DNA from 2 places in the Halalkalibacter sp. HAAS-P013 genome. Region 2 is predicted to be linked to the other one. Evidence: predicted binding sites of a transcription regulator. Region 2 holds the regulator's gene; the other holds the start of a gene.

Region 1 (4,434 bases), on a different contig from region 2:
CCTTCAAGTCAGAACTGGACTCGTTATGTCCCGCATAGACATTTTCAGTCCCGTTATTTCCAAAAAAAAGACCAAAATCCTCATCCACAAGTACATATTACCAAGGATAGAGTCCTTTCACAAGTTATATTTGCCTATTTATTTCAAGTAAACGCTTTCTTACCTTATCTTTTGAAATTTGACCAAAATCAACCTCTTCTCCATTAATCAAAATAACCGGAATCATAATCTGATATTTTTCAAGCAATGTATCATCTTTGTAAATATCTGTAATTGTCATTACGAACGGTATTTCTTCAGATAATGGTTGGATCAGGTCGATCGCCTTGTCACAAAGCGGGCAATCAATTTTTGACATAACAGTTACTTCTATCATTTGTTTATCACTCACTTTTATTCAGGTATGTATGAAAAATTTTTCAATGAAGGCGTGCAAGGGCTTCTCTCGCTGCAGGTGTGAGACACCCCCCTCACACCGACGCAGCGGCTTCGCTCCTTGCTTCGATACTGATCAAAAAGGGAAAATCGCTCTTTTTGTGATTATCTCTGGCTTATTCATTGATGTGCAAGGGCTTCTCTCGCTGCGCGCCTTAAGGAGAAGACCACTCCTTAAGGCTTTAAAACATTGCAGCGGCTCCGCTCCTTGCTTCGATACTGACCCAAAAGGGAAAACCGCCCTTTTGGGTCAGTATCAGTATCTTTTCCTTTTTGACGAGGATGGAATTCCTAACTCATCTCGGTATTTTGCAATTGCTCTTCTTGATACAGTCGTTCCTTTTTCTGATTGTAACCAACTGACAATTTTTGCATCTGAAAGAGGCTTTTGTTTATTTTCTGCTGCAATGAGCTCTTTCATCCATTCTTTAATCGAACGACTTGATGTTGATTCTCCTAAGCCATTTTGAACAGCTGATGAAAACAGAGATTTCAGTTCAATGATGCCTCTTGGTGTATCCGCATACTTATTTGTTGTAGCACGGCTTACGGTTGATTCATGAACCTCTATCTCATCAGCAATCTCTTTTAATGTAAGAGGCTTTAACACACCATTTTTCTTTAAGAAATAATCCTTTTGGTGTCTTGCAATAGCTTCTCCTACTTTCACAATTGTTTGTTTTCTCTGCTGAATACTTCTCATTAGCCATTGAACTTGCTGAATTTTTTGTTTGGCGTATTGACTTGCTTCATCATCTTCTGCGTTGCGAAGTAACTCCTCATAATGATGATTGAGTCCAACACTTGGAATTAAATCATCTTCTATATGAACAAGCAAATCTCCTTCATACGGTACAATTCTAATTTCAGGTCGGACAAATTGAACTGGCTCAGACATATATTGCGTTCCTGGCCGTGGATCTAGCTTTTTTATTAAATCATTTACTTCCTGCACTTCTGCTAATGTAATGTTTAATTGCTGAGATATCTCCTTCCACTTGCGTGTGGCGAATGCCTCCATATGATACATAACGATCTGTTCAGCAATATAATGTGGGTCATCCATGCGCTGCAATTGTAACAACAAGCACTCCTGCAAATTCCTAGCACCTACTCCAGCCGGATCAAAATGCTGCAGTGTTTCAAGTAGATTTTCTCCCTCTTCTCGGGAGATTTGCAGTTCGTCACAAATCTCTTCAAACGGTCTAGATAAGTACCCATCCTCTCTCAAACTATAAATGAAATACGTTAAATTTTTTCTATCTTTTTTTGAAACTTGAAGGTCCTGTAATTGATTGAGTAAAAAGTCACTCAAACTTGTTCGATCAATTTGCGCATAATCAATCGGAGAGGTTTGGTCTTCAGAAACGTTTCTAAAGGATGAAAATGATGTCTCCTCTAGCTTTTGTGATTCCTTCACTTCCATTAACGGGTTTTCAAGTGCTTGGTCCTGAATAAAGGTTGACAGTTCAGTTGCTGAATACTGTAAGAGATGAATGGCTTGACGTAGTTCCTGCGTCATGACCAAACTCTGAGTCTGTTGTTGAAACAATCCAAATTGCACGTTACTACCCCTCCTTTCACTTAGCTAAGAACAATCAAAATTTTGCTACTCTACACATCTAATCAAGAGTCCGTTAGACTCGTAAGCGCTTTCTAATTCTTATGCCTATTATAGTTTAATTCATTCCTATCTTTAATTATATAGGAATTATAAAATCAAAACTATGTTAATGACAGGTAATCTCGTTTAGATTATTTAAAAACGGATATTATGAAAAGAGGGTTTAATAAGTTTGATATTGAATAGTATGTAGTAAGAGGTTAAAAGGTATTGTTACTGCAACAATACCTGAACACCAGCTTTAGCCCAACTCGTTGAAGAAGTGTTTTCATTTGACCTTTTTTGACCATTTGGGTATGATGTACATAACATAGTAGAACAACAAGGTTCACTAATACCTAAGAGGAGGAATTTTTCGATGAATTTAATCCCTACAGTTATTGAGCAAACAAACCGAGGCGAGCGTGCATATGACATCTATTCTCGTTTATTAAAAGATCGTATTATTATGTTAGGAAGTGCGATCGATGACAACGTAGCTAACTCAATTGTGGCACAGCTTTTATTCTTACAAGCAGAAGACCCTGAAAAAGATATCTCCATCTACATTAATAGTCCTGGTGGATCCATTACAGCTGGTATGGCAATTTATGATACGATGAATTACATAAAGCCAAAAGTATCTACAATTTGTATTGGTATGGCTGCTTCCATGGGTGCTTTCTTACTAGCAGCTGGTGAAAAAGGCAAGCGCTTTGCCCTTCCAAACAGTGAAGTAATGATTCACCAACCACTTGGCGGTACACAAGGTCAAGCTTCTGATATTCAAATTCATGCGAAACGTATCATTGAAATGCGTGAAAGCTTAAACAAAATTTTAGCAGAACGCACTGGGCAACCTTTAGAAGTGATTGAGCGTGATACGGATCGTGATAACTTCATGATTGCTGCAAAAGCACAAGAGTATGGCTTAATTGACAAGGTTATTCCTGCGACGAAAGTTTAATATGATTATGGGGGTGTCTCAAAGGTCAAAAACAGACCTTTTGAGACACCCCTTTTTTAACACCCAAAAAAAGACACCGCTTGCTTGTGGCAGATCGGTGTCTTCTCTTTTATTCAGATTCGATAAAATTACTTAATGTTTCTAGTGCTTCAGCTTCGTCATTTCCATCCGTAATGAGCGTAAATGTTGTTCCCTGACCCATGGCTAAGCTCATAAGACCCATGATGCTTTTTGCATTTACCTTTTTATCACCTTTTTCAATAAACACCTCTGCCGAGAAACGGCTCGCCTCTTGAACAAATAATGCTGCAGGTCTTGCTTGTAATCCAGTTTTTCTTTGAACTGTTACTTCTTTTTTTAACATTTTTTTCTCCTCCTCAATCGTTTATAATTTTTCTGTTTGAATCTCTTGACCATTTCGTAATTTATCTGCAATCTGATCAATTTTTCGTAAGCGATGGTTCACACCAGATTTACTAACGGTCCCCCCATCAACCATCTCACCAAGTTCCTTTAGAGTAACGTCCTGATGCAATACACGTAACTCGGCAATTTCACGCAATTTCGTTGGAAGCTGATTTAAACCAATTATTCGATCAACAAGGCGAATATTTTCTACTTGTCTTAATGCTGCCCCAACGGTCTTGTTTAAATTAGCTGTTTCACAATTAACAAGACGATTAACCGAGTTGCGCATGTCCTTCATAATTCGAACATCTTCAAAGTACAGCAATGCCTGATGTGCGCCAATGATATTAAGAAACTCAGTGATTTTCTCGCTCTCTTTCATATACGTGATGAAACCCTTTTTACGTTCCAATGTTTTTGCATTTAATTCATATTCGTTCATTAATTCACATAAAGAATCATTATGTTCCTCATAGATTGAGAAAATCTCTAAATGATAAGACGAGGTCTCGGGGTGGTTAATAGACCCCCCCGCCAAGAAAGCTCCTCGTAAGTAGGCACGCTTACAACAATTAGATTTTGTTAATTGTTTTGAGATTGTTCGAAGAAAAACAAAACCTTCTCCTAAGATACCAAGCAGCTCTAACAATTCTTTTGCCTCGTGCTGCATACGAACGAGGTAGACATTGTTCTTTTTCAGTCTCATTTTTTTTCGAACAAGCAACTCCACAAACATGGAAGGATAGACTCGCTTAATAAGTGTATAAATTCTCCTTGCAATCGCCGCATTCTCTGTCGTTACATCTAAACCAAGCTTCATTTGACTAAACGAAAGGGATCCGTTCATCCGGATAAGTGCAGCAAGCTCTGCTGTAGCACAGCAGTCTTCTTGTTCAAATTGGGTTAATTCTTTTTTCGTTTTGGCTGCAAAGGACAAAGTCCTCACTCCTTTCAGCCGTGTAGCTCTCTAATACCCTTTCCCTACACGAACAGTAGTCATTCTTTCATGTGTAAAATAGCC
Region 2 (4,434 bases):
ATGGAAATAGGAGAGACGACATACGCTGCATAATAGTAGTGCGCCCGAAGGAACAGCATCTTCATTGAATAAGCCGATGGCTACAACATGAAAAGACATCTTGAAAAACATCATGTCCCCCCTGTGAGACGAGCTTCTTTTTTTCGTAAACTTCACAGAGTACTTCTATGAAAAGTATCGTGCCTTCCTTGTAGAAGAAAAGGAGTGGGCGTAGGGAATCAGCACAGAAAATAACCATCCAAAAGTTAACGACAAATTAACATTCCGACAGAAAAAAAAGAGTTTCGCCAGCAAATAGACTAGTTTGGACAGCAAAATCCTCACTACTTGCTCACAAAATATCCTCCCAAGAATGTTTAACCAACCCTCAACTAGGTTATAGACCTCTAAAGGTAGAGACTTTCTCTACTACTTACATTAAAGGAGGACGATAACATGCCACTTGTAAAAGAACTCCGACAATTTAAAAATCAATCATGTAATGAAGGCTACTTAACCATTTACTTAAGCACAGATCAAACAAGCAATGATCAACAAAGAGGTGAATGGAAAATCCGATTGAAAAATGGACTGAAAAAAATAGAAGAATATATTGAAGCAGATGACAAAGCAAATATAAAGGCATATAAACAAGTTAAGAAAAAAGCAACTGAAGCGATTTATGCAATACAAACAGAATTACCTAAGAGCATTGTTATAATTGCATCACCAAAAGGAGATTTCTTTCTGAGAAAACTTCAAGTCCCTGTAGAGAATCGCTTTTATTGGGAGAAGAAACCAAAGATTGGACAACTTGAGCGACTTAGCAAAGAATATCCGACAGAAGGGATACTCTTTATTCAAAAAGAGGATGTTTTTATGATAGAGACAAGCTTAGGGGAGGTAAACATCGAAAGACTATATGATTTAGAAATAGAGAAGGAGGATTGGAAGCTATACGAAGGACTAGCGGCAAGTGAACGGATGGCAAAGCATGCAAACCATCGAGATAAATATGAACAACGGTTTGAAGCAAATCAACAGCGCGCATTTAAAGAACTAGCAAATAGGATTCAGAAAGAAGCAGAAAGAAACCAGTGGTCTACGATTTATTTAGTCGGAGAGCCAGGATTGACAACGGAATTTGAGAAGCAATTACTTTTTCCAGCTGTAAGGAAAATAGATAAAAATTATAAGAAATTTTCTTCGAAAGAGATCGTTGGACAAGTTCTTGCATCATAGATTAACTAATAGTTAAATTTTTACACTTAGAAGAAGACACTGAGGAAGGGAAATCTGACCTTCTTCAGTGTCTTTATTAATTTAATTAGAGATATTTATTTCCAAAAATCACCAAAATAATGAGTGGATTATTGCGGTTTTATCTAATAATAAAAGGTTATCAACTAAGTCTACCTGGTTATACTATTACTAAGTCATACATATTGCACTTTTTGAATTGAGCGCATATAATATTTATAAAGTCAAAGATAGTCAAAGTCAAAAGTTGAAGGGAGGGCAAAGCTTGAGAAATATATCTGACATCATTGAAGACTACTTAAAAGCTACTATTAGAAACAGTGGGGATGATCCGTTGGAAATTAAGCGAAGTGAAATTGCTAAGAAGTTTCAATGTGTCCCTTCACAAATTAATTATGTTATTCAGACGAGGTTTACGTTAGAAAAAGGATATCAAGTGGAAAGTAAAAGAGGTGGCGGAGGGTATATTCGTATAATGAAAGTTAGTCCCCATGATCATCTTGATCTATTTGACCAGATGATTAAAATCGTTGGAAGAAATATTGATCAACATACAGCAGAGAACATCATTATCCGGCTATATGATGAAAAGGCTATTACGAAAAGAGAAGCAAATTTAATGATCAGTGTAATGGATCGAACGTTATATAATGCAAATATTAATCATCGGGATGAAGTACGAGCAAACATTTTAATTGCGATGCTTGAAACATTAAAATATAAAGAATTGTCATAGGGGGGAGGAAATTTCATGCTTTGTCAGGAATGTAATAAAAGGAAAGCGAGTTTGCACTTTGCCAAAATAATAAATGGTGAAAAGACTGAGTTTCACATTTGTGAACAATGCGCAAAGGAAAAAGGAGAATACTTCCCAGGTGGAAATAGTTTCTCTATTCATCAGCTATTATCCGGTTTGTTACACTTTGAACAACCTGTAAAAGCAGAGGCGCAGGAAATAAAGCCATCATGTGAGAAGTGCGGGATGACGTATGAACAATTTACTAAAGTTGGAAGGTTTGGCTGCGCAAATTGTTATAAGAGCTTTGAATCTAAATTGGATCCGATCTTAAAACGGGTGCACAGCGGCAATCATACCCATGCTGGGAAGCTTCCAGAAAGAATTGGTGGAGGGATTCAATTACAACGTCAGATTGAATCATTAAAAACCGAGTTGAAAGGCTTAATTGACCAAGAAGAGTTTGAAAAGGCTGCTGAGTTGAGAGATGAAATTCGGTTGTTAGAAAAACAAAAGAATGAGCACAAGGAGGGCTGATTTGATGTCACTCCAACAATTTATTTCAGAAGCTTTAAGTCCTTGGATGAAAAAAGATGGTCCAGATTCGGATATTGTCCTTAGTAGCCGAATAAGATTAGCTAGAAACCTTGAAGAATACAAATTTCCTATACTTGCGTCAATGGAAGAATCTTATGCGACTGCAAAACATATCGGAGAGGCATTAACTCAGGAAGAGTACAGTGAAATTGGTTCGCTTGAGATTTTGCGAATTGACGATATGAAAGCCAATGAAAAGCGAGTACTTGTTGAAAAACATTTAATCAGTCCTAATTTAGCAGATCAGTCAAAGCATGGAGCTGTCCTACTTGATAAAGATGAAGCTGTAAGCGTCATGGTCAATGAGGAGGATCATATTCGGATTCAATGTTTGCTTCCAGGTTTTCAGTTAGGGAATGGGTTAGAGAAAGCCAATCAAATTGATGATTGGATTGAGCAACGTTTAACGTATGCCTTTGATGAGAAAAGAGGCTATTTAACAAGTTGCCCAACAAATGTTGGGACAGGTATACGAGCGTCTGTCATGATGCACTTGCCGGCACTTGCTATGACTCAGCAATTAAATCGAATTTTACCTGCAATTAATCAATTAGGATTAGTTGTTAGAGGAATTTATGGGGAAGGTAGCGAAGCTTTAGGTAACTTATTTCAAATCTCTAACCAGCTCACTCTTGGAAAATCAGAAGAAGATATTGTTGAAGATCTACGTGGAGTAGTCTTGCAGCTAATTCATCAGGAACGATCAGCTAGAGAAAGTCTTTTGGATCAATCGAGATTACAGCTTGAGGACCGAGTACATCGTTCATTTGGTATTTTATCTCATAGTCGAATGATAGAATCAAAAGAAGCGACGCAACGTTTGTCAAACGTTAGGCTGGGTATTGATTTAGGTTTGATTAAGGGTCTATCAGGGAACATCTTAAATGAATTAATGATTTTGACTCAGCCAGGGTTTCTTCAGCAATATGCTGGCGAAGTGTTATCCCCTGAACAGCGGGATGAAAGAAGAGCTACGCTGATTAGGGAAAGGTTAAAATTAGAGGAAGAAACGAACGAATAATCATGGAGGTGGACGTCAATGATGTTTGGACGTTTTACAGAGCGCGCGCAGAAGGTATTAGCATTAGCACAAGAAGAAGCAGTTAGGTTGGGACACAACAATATTGGTACCGAGCATATTTTACTTGGTCTTATTCGTGAAGGGGAAGGAATTGCAGCTAAGGCTCTTCAAGCTCTCGGACTAGGCTCTGAAAAAATTCAAAAAGAAGTAGAGTCATTAATTGGAAAAGGGCAAGAAGGATCTAAGACGATTCATTATACTCCTAGAGCGAAGAAAGTCATTGAGCTTTCGATGGATGAAGCACGTAAATTAGGTCACTCTTATGTTGGGACCGAGCATATTTTACTTGGCCTTATTCGAGAAGGAGAAGGTGTTGCGGCTCGTGTTTTAAATAACTTAGGGGTGAGTTTAAATAAAGCTCGTCAACAAGTGTTGCAATTACTTGGAAGCAATGAAGTTGGAAACTCTTCTGGCCAGAGTACAGGGGCAACAAATGCAAACACTCCGACACTTGACAGTTTAGCACGTGATTTAACAGCGGTAGCAAGAGAAGAGTCGCTAGACCCTGTTATTGGGCGTAGCAAAGAGATTGAAAGAGTTATTCAGGTATTAAGTCGTCGTACAAAGAATAACCCTGTCTTAATTGGGGAGCCAGGTGTAGGTAAGACAGCCATTGCTGAAGGGTTAGCACAAGCAATTATTGCTAATGAAGTACCAGAAACACTTCGTAATAAGCGCGTGATGACACTTGATATGGGAACGGTTGTAGCTGGCACAAAATACCGTGGTGAATTCGAAGATCGTTTGAAAAAGGTAATGGATGAAATTCGTCAAGCAGGAA

Evidence for each region. Region 2 encodes CtsR, which represses protease genes until heat stress. Its sites were predicted from a motif close to ATGGTCAATAAAGGTCAAACA; they were not measured.
Region 1: clpP (ATP-dependent Clp endopeptidase proteolytic subunit ClpP) is a predicted target of CtsR. The motif match lies at 2,329-2,349, and genes of this name have one in related genera.

What each region holds. Positions count from the first base shown of each region.
Region 1 is NZ_JBWQTU010000012.1:20,803-25,236, forward strand. It holds gene AC1FXP_RS15910 (glutaredoxin family protein) at 125-358, opposite strand; gene rpoN (RNA polymerase factor sigma-54) at 692-1,999, opposite strand; gene clpP (ATP-dependent Clp endopeptidase proteolytic subunit ClpP) at 2,418-3,005, shown strand; gene AC1FXP_RS15925 (HPr family phosphocarrier protein) at 3,115-3,369, opposite strand; gene whiA (DNA-binding protein WhiA) at 3,391-4,350, opposite strand; gene AC1FXP_RS15935 (gluconeogenesis factor YvcK family protein) at 4,410-4,434, opposite strand, start outside.
Region 2 is NZ_JBWQTU010000018.1:57,989-62,422, reverse strand. It holds gene AC1FXP_RS20335 (VLRF1 family aeRF1-type release factor) at 436-1,221, shown strand; gene AC1FXP_RS20330 (CtsR family transcriptional regulator) at 1,505-1,975, shown strand; gene mcsA (protein-arginine kinase activator protein McsA) at 1,991-2,512, shown strand; gene mcsB (protein-arginine kinase McsB) at 2,517-3,593, shown strand; gene clpC (ATP-dependent protease ATP-binding subunit ClpC) at 3,612-4,434, shown strand, end outside.